Regions from separate parts of the Kitasatospora arboriphila genome, predicted to be linked through region 1. Evidence: riboswitches for the same ligand, from Rfam matches in the RefSeq annotation. Region 1 holds a riboswitch; each other region holds the start of a gene.

Evidence for each region. Region 1 has a riboswitch for S-adenosylmethionine ahead of ABD353_RS29340 (aminotransferase class V-fold PLP-dependent enzyme). Riboswitches for the same ligand answer to the same signal wherever they lie in the genome.
Region 2: it holds a riboswitch for S-adenosylmethionine, as region 1 does, so the genes downstream of both, thrC (threonine synthase) here and ABD353_RS29340 (aminotransferase class V-fold PLP-dependent enzyme) in region 1, are expected to answer to the same signal.
Region 3: it holds a riboswitch for S-adenosylmethionine, as region 1 does, so the genes downstream of both, ABD353_RS12390 (IclR family transcriptional regulator) here and ABD353_RS29340 (aminotransferase class V-fold PLP-dependent enzyme) in region 1, are expected to answer to the same signal.

What each region holds. Positions count from the first base shown of each region.
Region 1 covers NZ_BAAALD010000075.1:25,987-29,236, forward strand. The annotation lists gene trpD (anthranilate phosphoribosyltransferase) at 1-1,048, shown strand, start outside; SAM riboswitch class IV at 1,161-1,278, shown strand; gene ABD353_RS29340 (aminotransferase class V-fold PLP-dependent enzyme) at 1,328-2,695, shown strand; gene ABD353_RS29345 (Lrp/AsnC ligand binding domain-containing protein) at 2,766-3,047, opposite strand; gene ABD353_RS29350 (rhomboid family intramembrane serine protease) at 3,044-3,250, opposite strand, start outside.
Region 2 covers NZ_BAAALD010000008.1:84,761-88,010, forward strand. The annotation lists gene thrC (threonine synthase) at 11-1,288, opposite strand; SAM riboswitch class I at 1,306-1,439, opposite strand; gene ABD353_RS06725 (glucosyl-3-phosphoglycerate synthase) at 1,577-2,581, shown strand; gene ABD353_RS06730 (alpha,alpha-trehalose-phosphate synthase (UDP-forming)) at 2,642-3,250, shown strand, end outside.
Region 3 covers NZ_BAAALD010000018.1:40,187-43,436, forward strand. The annotation lists gene ABD353_RS12385 (class I SAM-dependent methyltransferase) at 118-897, opposite strand; gene ABD353_RS12390 (IclR family transcriptional regulator) at 1,083-1,796, opposite strand; SAM riboswitch class I at 1,989-2,131, opposite strand; gene ABD353_RS12395 (pullulanase X25 domain-containing protein) at 2,447-3,250, shown strand, end outside.

The sequences.
Region 1 (3,250 bases):
CGGCAAGGACCCCGTGCAGGTGGTCCGCACCTGGCCCGACGTCCTGACGGCACTGTTGCGCGGCGAGGACCTCGCGGAGGCGGACACCGCCTGGGCGATGGACCAGATCATGAGCGGCGAGGCCTCGCCCGTGCAGGTCGCCGGCTTCATGGTCGCGCTGCGCGCCAAGGGCGAGACGGTCGAGGAGATCGCCGGCCTGGTCGACGCGATGTACGCGCACGCCGAGCCGCTGCACATCCCCGGCCCGGCCGTGGACATCGTCGGCACCGGCGGCGACCGCGCGAAGACCGTCAACATCTCCACCATGTCGGCGATCGTCGCGGCCGCGGCCGGCGCCAAGGTCGTCAAGCACGGCAACCGGGCCTCCTCCTCCGCGTCCGGCTCCTCCGACGTGCTGCAGAAGCTCGGCATCAGCCTCGACCTCGGCGCCCGGCGGGTCGCCGAGGTGGCCGAGGAGGTCGGCCTGACCTTCTGCTTCGCGGCGAAGTTCCACCCCGCGATGCGGCACGCGGCGACCGCGCGGGCCGGGCTCGGCGTGCCCACCGCCTTCAACATCCTCGGCCCGCTGACCAACCCGGCCCGGGTCACCTCGCACGCCGTCGGCTGCTTCGACACCCGGCTCGCCGGACTGATCGCCGGCGTCTTCGCCCGGCGCGGCGCCACCGCACTGGTCTTCCGCGGCGACGACGGCCTGGACGAACTGACCGTCTGCACCACCTCGCACGTGTGGATCGTCAAGGACGGCACCGTCACCGAGGCGGACTTCGACCCGCGGGACGTCGGGATCGAACTGGCCGGGATCGAAGCCCTCCGCGGGGCCGACGCCGAGCACAACGCGGCCGTCGCACGGCGGCTGTTCGCCGGTGAGCGCGGCCCGGTGCGGGACGCCGTCCTGCTCAACACGGCCGCCGCGCTGGCGGTGCTCGACCTCACCGACGCGCCGCTCGCCGAGCAGCTCGCCGCCGGGATCGAGCGGGCGGCCGCGGCCATCGACTCGGGCGCGGCGGAGGCGACGCTCAAGCGCTGGGCCGAGGCGACGAACAAGTAGCGAGCCGCCGGCGAGCCGCACGGGGCGCGCGGGGGCATCCGGCCGAGGCCGGTCCCCCGCACGCCCCGCCGTGCTTGACCCGTCGCACAGCGGTCACCTAGAGTCCTGCGCAGGTCATGAGTGGCAGCGTCAAGCCCCAGCTTGCTGTCCGGCAACCCTCCGTCCGTGGCGGGGTGCCCTGGGTGAGGACCGGGCCGTGCGGCGAACCGTCCGCGTGGCAAGCGCGGACTTCCGGCGATGGCTCCCCGGGGTCCCCACCCCGTGAAGGAGTGCATCCTCATGTCGCTTTCCACCGACCTCTGCGCCCCGCTCGCCGTCCTCGGCCACGACGTCCAGGTGCCGCTCGCCACCGGTGAGAAGGTCGGCTACGCCGCACTCGACTACGCCGCCAGCGCCCCCGCCCTGCAGCGGGTCTGGGACGACGTCGCCGCCTACGCCCCCTACTACGGCAGCGTCCACCGCGGCGCCGGCTACCTCTCGCAGCTCTCCACCGACCTGTTCGAGCAGAGCCGCCGCACCGTCGCCGACTTCCTCGACCTGCGCGAGGGCGACCAGGTGGTGTTCACCCGCGCCACCACCGACTCGCTCAACCTGCTCGCCGGGGCCCTCCCCGCCGGCACCCGGGTGTTCGCCTTCGAGACCGAGCACCATGCCTCCCTGCTGCCCTGGCGCCATGCCGGTCTGACGGTCGAGTACCTGCGCGCCCCGCGCTCGCACGCCGAGGCCGTCGCCGCCCTGGACGCCGCCCTCGCCGCCGGTTCCCCGGACGGCCCGCGCCTGCTGTGCGTCACCGGCGCCTCCAACGTCACCGGCGAACTGTGGCCGATCGCCGAACTCACCGAGACCGCCCACCGGCACGGCGCCCGGGTGGTGCTGGACGCCGCCCAGCTCGCCCCGCACCACCGCCTGTCGGTCCGTGAACTCGACGTCGACTGGGTCGCGTTCTCCGGCCACAAGCTCTACGCGCCGTTCGGCGCCGGGGTGCTCGCCGGCCGCAGCGACTGGCTCGACGCCGCCGAGCCCTACCTGGCGGGCGGCGGCGCCAGCCGCACCGTCGCCCGGGAGGCCGACGGCTCGGTGGCCGTCGAGTGGCACACCGGCCCGGCCCGCCACGAGGCCGGCTCGCCCAACGTGATCGGCGCCTACGCCATCGCCTCCGCCTGCCGGGCGCTCACCGAGGCCGGGTTCGACGCCCTGGAGGCCCGCGAGCAGGCGCTCGTCGAGCGGCTCACCGCCGGGCTGGCCGGGATCCCCGAGGTCAAGGTGCTCAACCTGTTCGGCGAGCGGTCCGCCCGGGTGGGCGTGCTCTCCTTCGTCGTCCGCGGCTGGAACAGTTCGCACTTCTCGGCGGCGCTCTCCGCCGAGTACGGCATCGGCGTCCGCGACGGCCTGTTCTGCGCGCACCCGCTGGTGCGGACGCTGCTCGGCGGGGAGGAGGCGGCGCCGTCCGCGTGCGGCGCGCCGGAGCCGTCGCTGCCGGGGGAGCGGAGCCTCAACGCGATCCGGGTCAGCTTCGGCGCGGGCACCCCGGAGGAGCACGTGGACCGCTTCCTGGCCGCCGTCCGCGAGCTGGTCACCGACGGCGCCCGCTGGTCCTACCGCAACGAGGGCGGCCGCTGCGTCGCGGACACCGACCGGGCCGCCTGAGACGTTCGGGGTACGCACTCAGGGGCGCGGGGAACCGCGCACGCGCCCCTGGGGGTGCTGCCCCTCCTACCTACTCGTCGAGGCCGAGGGCGAAGGCGGCTTCCAGGTCGTGCTGGGAGTAGGTGCGGAAGGCGATCTGGGTCTCGGTGTGCTCGACGCCCGGGACCTTGTTGACCTGACCGGGGATCACCTCGGCGAGGTCCTCGTGCTGCCGGACGCGGACCATCGCCACCAGGTCGTAGCTGCCGGTCACCGAGTAGACCTCGCTGACGCCCTCGATCGCGGCGATCGCCTCGGCGATCTCGGGGATCCGGTCGACGCTGGTCTTGATGAGGACGATCGCGGTGATCACTCTTCGGCTCCTGTGTGTGGGGTTCCGCCCAGCGTATCCGCCGTCAGGCGGCGCGTCTGCCCTGTCCGGGGCCGCACCGGGCGCGCGAGCAGCCACCCCGCGCTGAAGCCGATCACGTGCACCAGGTAGGCCACGCCCGGCACCGCGGGGCCCACCGGCCACCACTGCAGGGCGAACCACAGGCCGAGCACCAGCCAGGCCGG
Region 2 (3,250 bases), on a different contig from region 1:
GGTGGGCTGCTCAGGCGAGGCCGGCGGCGCGGAAGGACTCCAGCGTCGGACGGATGGTGGCGGTCAGTCCGGCGTCGGCGACCGCGTCGAGGGTCTTCAGGCCGTCACCGGTGTTGATGGCGACGGTCTCCTTCGACGGGTCCAACTGCCCGGTCTCGACCAGCTTCTTGAGGACGCCGACGGTCACGCCGCCCGCGGTCTCCGCGAAGATGCCCTCGGTGCGCGCCAGCAGCTTGATGGCGGCCACCACCTCGGCGTCGGTGACGTCCTCGACCGCGCCGCCGGTGCGGCGGGCGATGTCGAGCACGTACGGGCCGTCGGCCGGGTTGCCGATCGCCAGCGACTTGGCGATGGTGTTCGGCTTCACCGGCCGGATCACGTCGTGGCCGGCCTTGAAGGCGGCGGACACCGGGGAGCAGCCCTCGGCCTGGGCGCCGAAGACCTTGTACGGCCGGTCCTCGACCAGGCCGAGCTTGATCAGCTCCTGCAGGCCCTTGTCGATCTTGGTGAGCTGGGAGCCCGAGGCGATCGGGATCACGATCTGCTCCGGCAGCCGCCAGCCGAGCTGCTCGCAGATCTCGTAGGCCAGCGTCTTGGAGCCCTCGCCGTAGTACGGGCGGAGGTTGACGTTGACGAAGCCCCAGCCCTCGCCGGCCGGGTCGCCGATCAGCTCGGAGCAGAAGCGGTTCACGTCGTCGTAGTTGCCGTCGATGCCGACCAGGGCGCCACCGTACACACCGGCCATGACGATCTTGCCCTGCTCCAGGTCGTGCGGGATGAACACGCAGGACTTGAACCCGGCCCGGGCGGCGGCGGCACCGACCGCGCCGGCCAGGTTGCCGGTGGAGGAGCAGGAGAGCGTGGTGAAGTCGAAGGCGCGGGCGGCCTCGATCGCACAGGCCACCACGCGGTCCTTGAAGGAGTGCGTGGGGTTGCCGGAGTCGTCCTTGACGTGCAGCTGGGCGGTGAAGCCGAGCTCGCGGCCCAGGTTGTCCGCCTTGACCAGCGGGGTCCAGCCGGGGTTGAGGTTGGGCTTGCCGGCCACGTCGGCGGGCACCGGCAGCAGCGGGGCGTAGCGCCAGATGCTGGCCGGGCCGGCCTCGATGCGCTTGCGGAGCTCCGCGGCGTCGTAGCCGCCGAAGTCGTAGGCGATCTCCAGCGGGCCGAAGCACTCCAGGCACGCGAAGCTCGGGCCGAGCGGGAAGCGGGTGCCGCACTCGCGACAGGAAAGCGCTGCGGCCGGACCGAGGTCGACGGTGGCAGCGGATGCAGGGGTAGCGGTAGCCATGGTGGCGGAGGCCTCTCTCCTCATCTTCCCCGCGGCGCGGTTGCGCCACAGGCCGGAATTGGCACCTGTCCCGCGGGAGGCCTGCGACCGCCGCTGCGAGAAGGTTGCCGGGACGTCGACGGGCCGTTCCCTCAGTCCCTCTGGATGAGCTCTGTGAAGTTGTGTGTTGTTCGCTGCGGTGACCCCGGCGTGCGAAGGCTCGACCGCAGTACGAAGACTGTATCCGAAGGCCCCGGCGCCGAAAGGCGGCGTCCGATCCGCGAGATGGAAGTTACGAGGAGCGAGACCGTGACCGAGCAGCCCCGTCCCGACGTCCTCCCCGAGGTCGCGTCCTGGCTGCGTCGCCGCTCCTGGGCGGCGGCGGACTACCCGGTGGAGCGGCTGCTCGCCGCCAAGCGGGCGGCGGGGAGCGCCGGAACGGTCAGCGTGGTGCTGCCCGCCCTCGACGAGGAACCCACCGTCGGGGAGATCGTCGCCACCGTCCGCCGCGAGTTGATGGAACGTCACCCGCTGGTCGACGAGCTGGTGGTGGTCGACTCCGGCTCGGTCGACCGGACGGCGGAGACCGCCCGGACGGCGGGCGCCCGGGTGGTCCACCGCGACGACATCCTGCCCCGGCTGCCGGCTGCCCCCGGCAAGGGCGAGGTGCTCTGGCGGTCGCTGCTGGCGACGTCCGGCGCGATCGTCTGCTTCGTCGACGCCGACCTGCGCGAGTTCGACCCGGCCTTCGTCACCGGGATCGTCGGCCCGCTGCTCACCGACCCCTCGCTGCAGCTGGTCAAGGCGATGTACGACCGGCCGCTGGAGACCGAGGGCGCGGTGGTGCCGGCCGGCGGCGGACGGGTCACCGAGCTCGTCGCCCGGCCGCTGATCAACCTGCACTGGCCACAGCTGTCCGGCTTCGTCCAGCCGCTCGGCGGCGAGTACGCGGCCCGCCGCACCCTGCTGGAACGACTGCCCTTCCCGACCGGGTACGGGGTGGAGCTCGGCCTGCTGGTGGACGCCCTGGAGGAGGTCGGGCTGGACGCGCTGGCCCAGGTCGACGTGGGTGTCCGGCACCACCGCCACCAGGACGGCCAGGCGCTCGGTCGGATGGCCGCCACGATCTACCGGACGGCCCTGGAACGGCTCGACCGCACCCACCGGCTGAAGGCTGGCGAGGACCTCGTGCACCCGCTGATCACCCAGTTCAGCCGCGACCCGGGCACCCGGGGCTTCACCGCCCACACCCACGAGGTGACCGCGCTGGAGCGCCCGCCGATGCGCACGGTGCCGGAGTACACCGCGCGCTGAGCGGGGCCCGCGGGGCCGCCGGATGGTTTGCCGGACCGGTCGCGCGGCAAGCTAGGGGATATGGCCGATCTCGCGTTCGAACGTACGCAGCAGTCCGGCGCCGCCCCCGTCCTGGTGGCCTCGAACCGCGGCCCGGTGTCCTTCAGCAGCGGGGACGACGGTGCGCTCACCCTGAAGAGAGGCGGCGGCGGCCTGGTGTCCGGGCTCTCCGCGATCGACGACCCCTCGGCGGTCTGGGTCTGCGCCGCCCTCGGCGACGCCGACCGGACGGCCGCCCGGCAGGCGCCGGACGGCCGGCTCGACCTCGCCGGCCACGACGTCGGCGGACAGGCCGTCCGGATGCTGGACATCGAGCCCGGCACCTTCGCCCGCGCCTACAACGGCATCGCCAACTCCACCCTGTGGTTCGTCCACCACCTGCTGTACGACACCCCGGTCTCGCCGGTCTTCGACGACCGGTTCCGCCGCGAGTGGGAGTCCTACACCGCGTACAACACCGCCTTCGCCGAGGCGCTCGCCGCCGAGGCCGCACCGGGCGCCGCCGTGCTGGTGCAGGACTACCACCTGTCGCTCGCCCCGGCGCTGCTCCGCACGCTCCGCCCCGACCTGCGGATCGGGCACTTCTCGCACACCCCGTGGGCCCCGCCCGAGTACTACCGGCTGTTGCCC
Region 3 (3,250 bases), on a different contig from region 1:
CGCGTTCAGTCAATCGACCTCACCGACTGCATGCTGACACGGCCCCGGCGACGGGGAACCGGATCCGGCCACGCCACGGCACCCGCATGGCCGCGGCCCGGAGCCTCGGGACCGCCCTCACAGCCTCCGGCTGCGCAGCACCCCGGTCAGCATCGGCAGGGTGAACTCACCGCGGGCGGTCTCCGGTTCACCCGCGAGGAAGGCCCGGATCCGGCCCAGCGCGGCCTCCCGTTCCCGCTCCGGCATGACCAGCATCCCCGCGCGGGTCGCGAGCGAGGCGACCAGGGTGTCGGCCGTGCGGCGCTGCCCGTGCGGGAACGCGGTCTGCTCGGGCGACCCGAACCGGGCGGGTCCGCCGGCCTTCGGAAGGTGCATGGCGGCCGTTTCGGCACGCCAGGCGGCGGGCGTGTCACGGGGGCCGACGGCCGCGCTCCCGGCGGTCCGCGCCAGTCCGGCGACCCAGTCGACCCGGTCGTCCAGCAGGTTCCACAGGCCGGCCAGCACGCCGTCGGGTGCCAGGACCCTGGCGATCTCGGGGCCCGCGACGGCCATGTCGAACCAGTGCATGGCGTTGCCGGCCAGCACGGCGTCGACGGAGGCGTCCGGCAGCGGGATCGCCTCGGCGTTGCCCCGCAGGGCGCGGACGTCCGGCAGCGAGCGGCGCAGCTCGGCCAGCATCGCCGGGTCGGGCTCGACCGCGACGACCTCCGCGCCCGGCGCGAGCAGTCCCGCGGTCAGCTTGCCGGTGCCGGCGCCGAGGTCGAGCACCCGCGGGCCGGGCGCGGGTTCGAGCGCCCAGCGCACGGCGGCCTGCGCGTAGTCGGGGCGGTGTTCGGCGTAGGCGGTCGCCGCGACGCCGAACGACGAGGCGTGGAGTGAGCGTTCGTCCTGATTCACACGCCCACGCTAGCTGACGGACGGTCAGCCGACCCGATGGTGCGCGAACCGGATGCCCGAACCGGATGCCCGAACCGGCGGCCGGCCCACGGGTGTTCCGCGGGCACGGCTCGGCGGCCTGCTGCGCCGGTTCGACCGGTTCGACCGGCCCGGCGGGCCGGCGGGCTGGCGGGCTGGCGGGCCGGTCAGGGCTGGCGCAGGGCTTCGCCGAGCCGGCCGGCGGCCTCGACGACGGCCTGGGAGAGCCGGGCGCCGGGGTGGCGGGTGAGCCGCTCGATCGGCCCGGAGACGGAGACGGCGGCGACGACCCGGCCGGCCGGACCGCGCACGGGTGCGGAGACGGAGGCGACCCCGGCCTCGCGTTCGCCGATGGACTGGGCCCAGCCGCGGCGCCGTACGCCGCTGAGGGCGGTGGCGGTGAAGCGGGCGCCCTGCAGGCCGCGGTGGAGGCGTTCGGGCTCCTCCCAGGCGAGCAGGATCTGCGCCGCGGAGCCGACCTTCATCGGGAGGGCGATGCCCACCGGCACGGTGTCCCGCAGGCCGGAGAGGCGTTCGGCGGCGGCCACGCAGATCCGGACCTCGCCCTGCCGGCGGTAGAGCTGGGCGCTCTCGCCGGTGAGGTCGCGCAGGTGGGCCAGGACCGGGCCGGCCGCGGACAGCAGGCGGTCCTCGCCGACGGCCGCCGACAGCTCGGTGAGCCGGGGGCCGAGGGCGAACCGCCCTTGCAGGTCGCGGGCGACCAGGCGGTGCTGTTCCAGTGCGACGGCGAGCCGGTGGGCGGTGGGCCGTGCCAGGCCGGTGGCGGCCACGAGTCCGGCCAGGGTGGTGGGACCGGCCTCCAGGGTGCCGAGGATCGAGGTGACCTTGTCGAGCACGCCGACGCCGCTGGTGTTCTCCATGATGGGTACTCCGTCTCAGATCCCGTGAGCGGCGGGGGCCCCGCCCACGGACGCTCCGCGCGGGAGCGGGGGTGGTCAGCGAGGACAGGCCGGAGAAGTCGGCCGAGTGGCTGCGCCGGGCACGGGACGGGTACGCGGAGAGACCGGGGCGGGAAGCGCCCGGGCGAAGGACAGCACAGAGAGCACCGTGTCTCCTCATCTTTCCCGCGCCACAGTGGCGGCAGGCCGGAGTTGGCACTGATCCCGGGCGGCGCGGCGCGTACTTCGGACGCCGGTTCGACCGGGGAGTTGCCGGGGCTTCGTAGGGCCGGTCCCTCCACCCCTCTGGATGATTCGCGAGGAACCATACAAGATTCCGCGGGCGGCCCGCCAAACCTCCCCCGTCCGCGCCCAGGTCCGTCGGCATCGGCACGGAGCGAATGCCCTTGCTGCAAATTGCAGAAACCCCGTGCGCCCTGACTTGACGTGTCCTCAGGACGGCGGGATCGTCGGTCGCGCGACGCACCCCACCGCCCCCGCGGGCCGGGATCGCCCGTCCCACCGGTCGGCGACCCCCCGCGCACCCCCACCACCCTTCACCCGGGACGGCCGCGACGTGCCCCCACACGCCGTCGCGCCGACGTCCCGGGCCGCCCGGGAGGCAGTCCCCCATGGCTCACACCTTTCCGCGCGCAAGATCGGCCAGGACGGCGTCGTTCGCGGTGCTCCTCCTGCTCGCCACCGCCCTCGTGTCGCTCACGGCGTCCACGGCCGACGCCGCGCCGGCCGCCGTCAGCCTGCCCGGAACCTTCGACAGCGAGATCGGCTGCTCCGGCGACTGGCAGCCCGACTGCCCACGGGCGCAGCTCGCGCAGCGCTCCGACGGACGGTGGGCGGCCGCCTTCGCCCTGCCCGCCGGCAGCTACGAGTACAAGGTCGCGATCGACAACGGCTGGACGGAGAACTACGGCGCGGGCGGCGCGGCGGGCGGCGCCAACCTGTCCGTGACCGTGCCCGCGGGCGGCGCCTCGGTCGCGTTCGTCTACGACCCGGCCACGCACCTGGTCGACAGCTCCGTCCGGCCGGTCGTCACCGCCGTCGGCGACTACCAGTCCGAACTCGGCTGCGGCGCCGACTGGGCACCGACCTGCGCGGCCACCACCCTGCAGGACCCGGACGGCGACGGCGTCTACAGTTACACCACGACCGCGATCCCCGCCGGGGCGTGGAACACCAAGGTCACCGTCGGACAGTCCTGGACGGAGAACTACGGTGCCGGCGGGGCGGCGGGCGGCGCGAACATCGGCTTCACCGTCCCCGCGGACGGGGCGGCCACCACGTTCTCCTACTCCGCCGCCACGCACCTGACGACGGTGCGGAGCACCGAGGCCACCGACACCCCCGCCACGCTCGGCGCGATCTACTCCCCCACCGGCACCACCTTCCGGCTCTGGTCGCCCGACAGTTCCGACGTC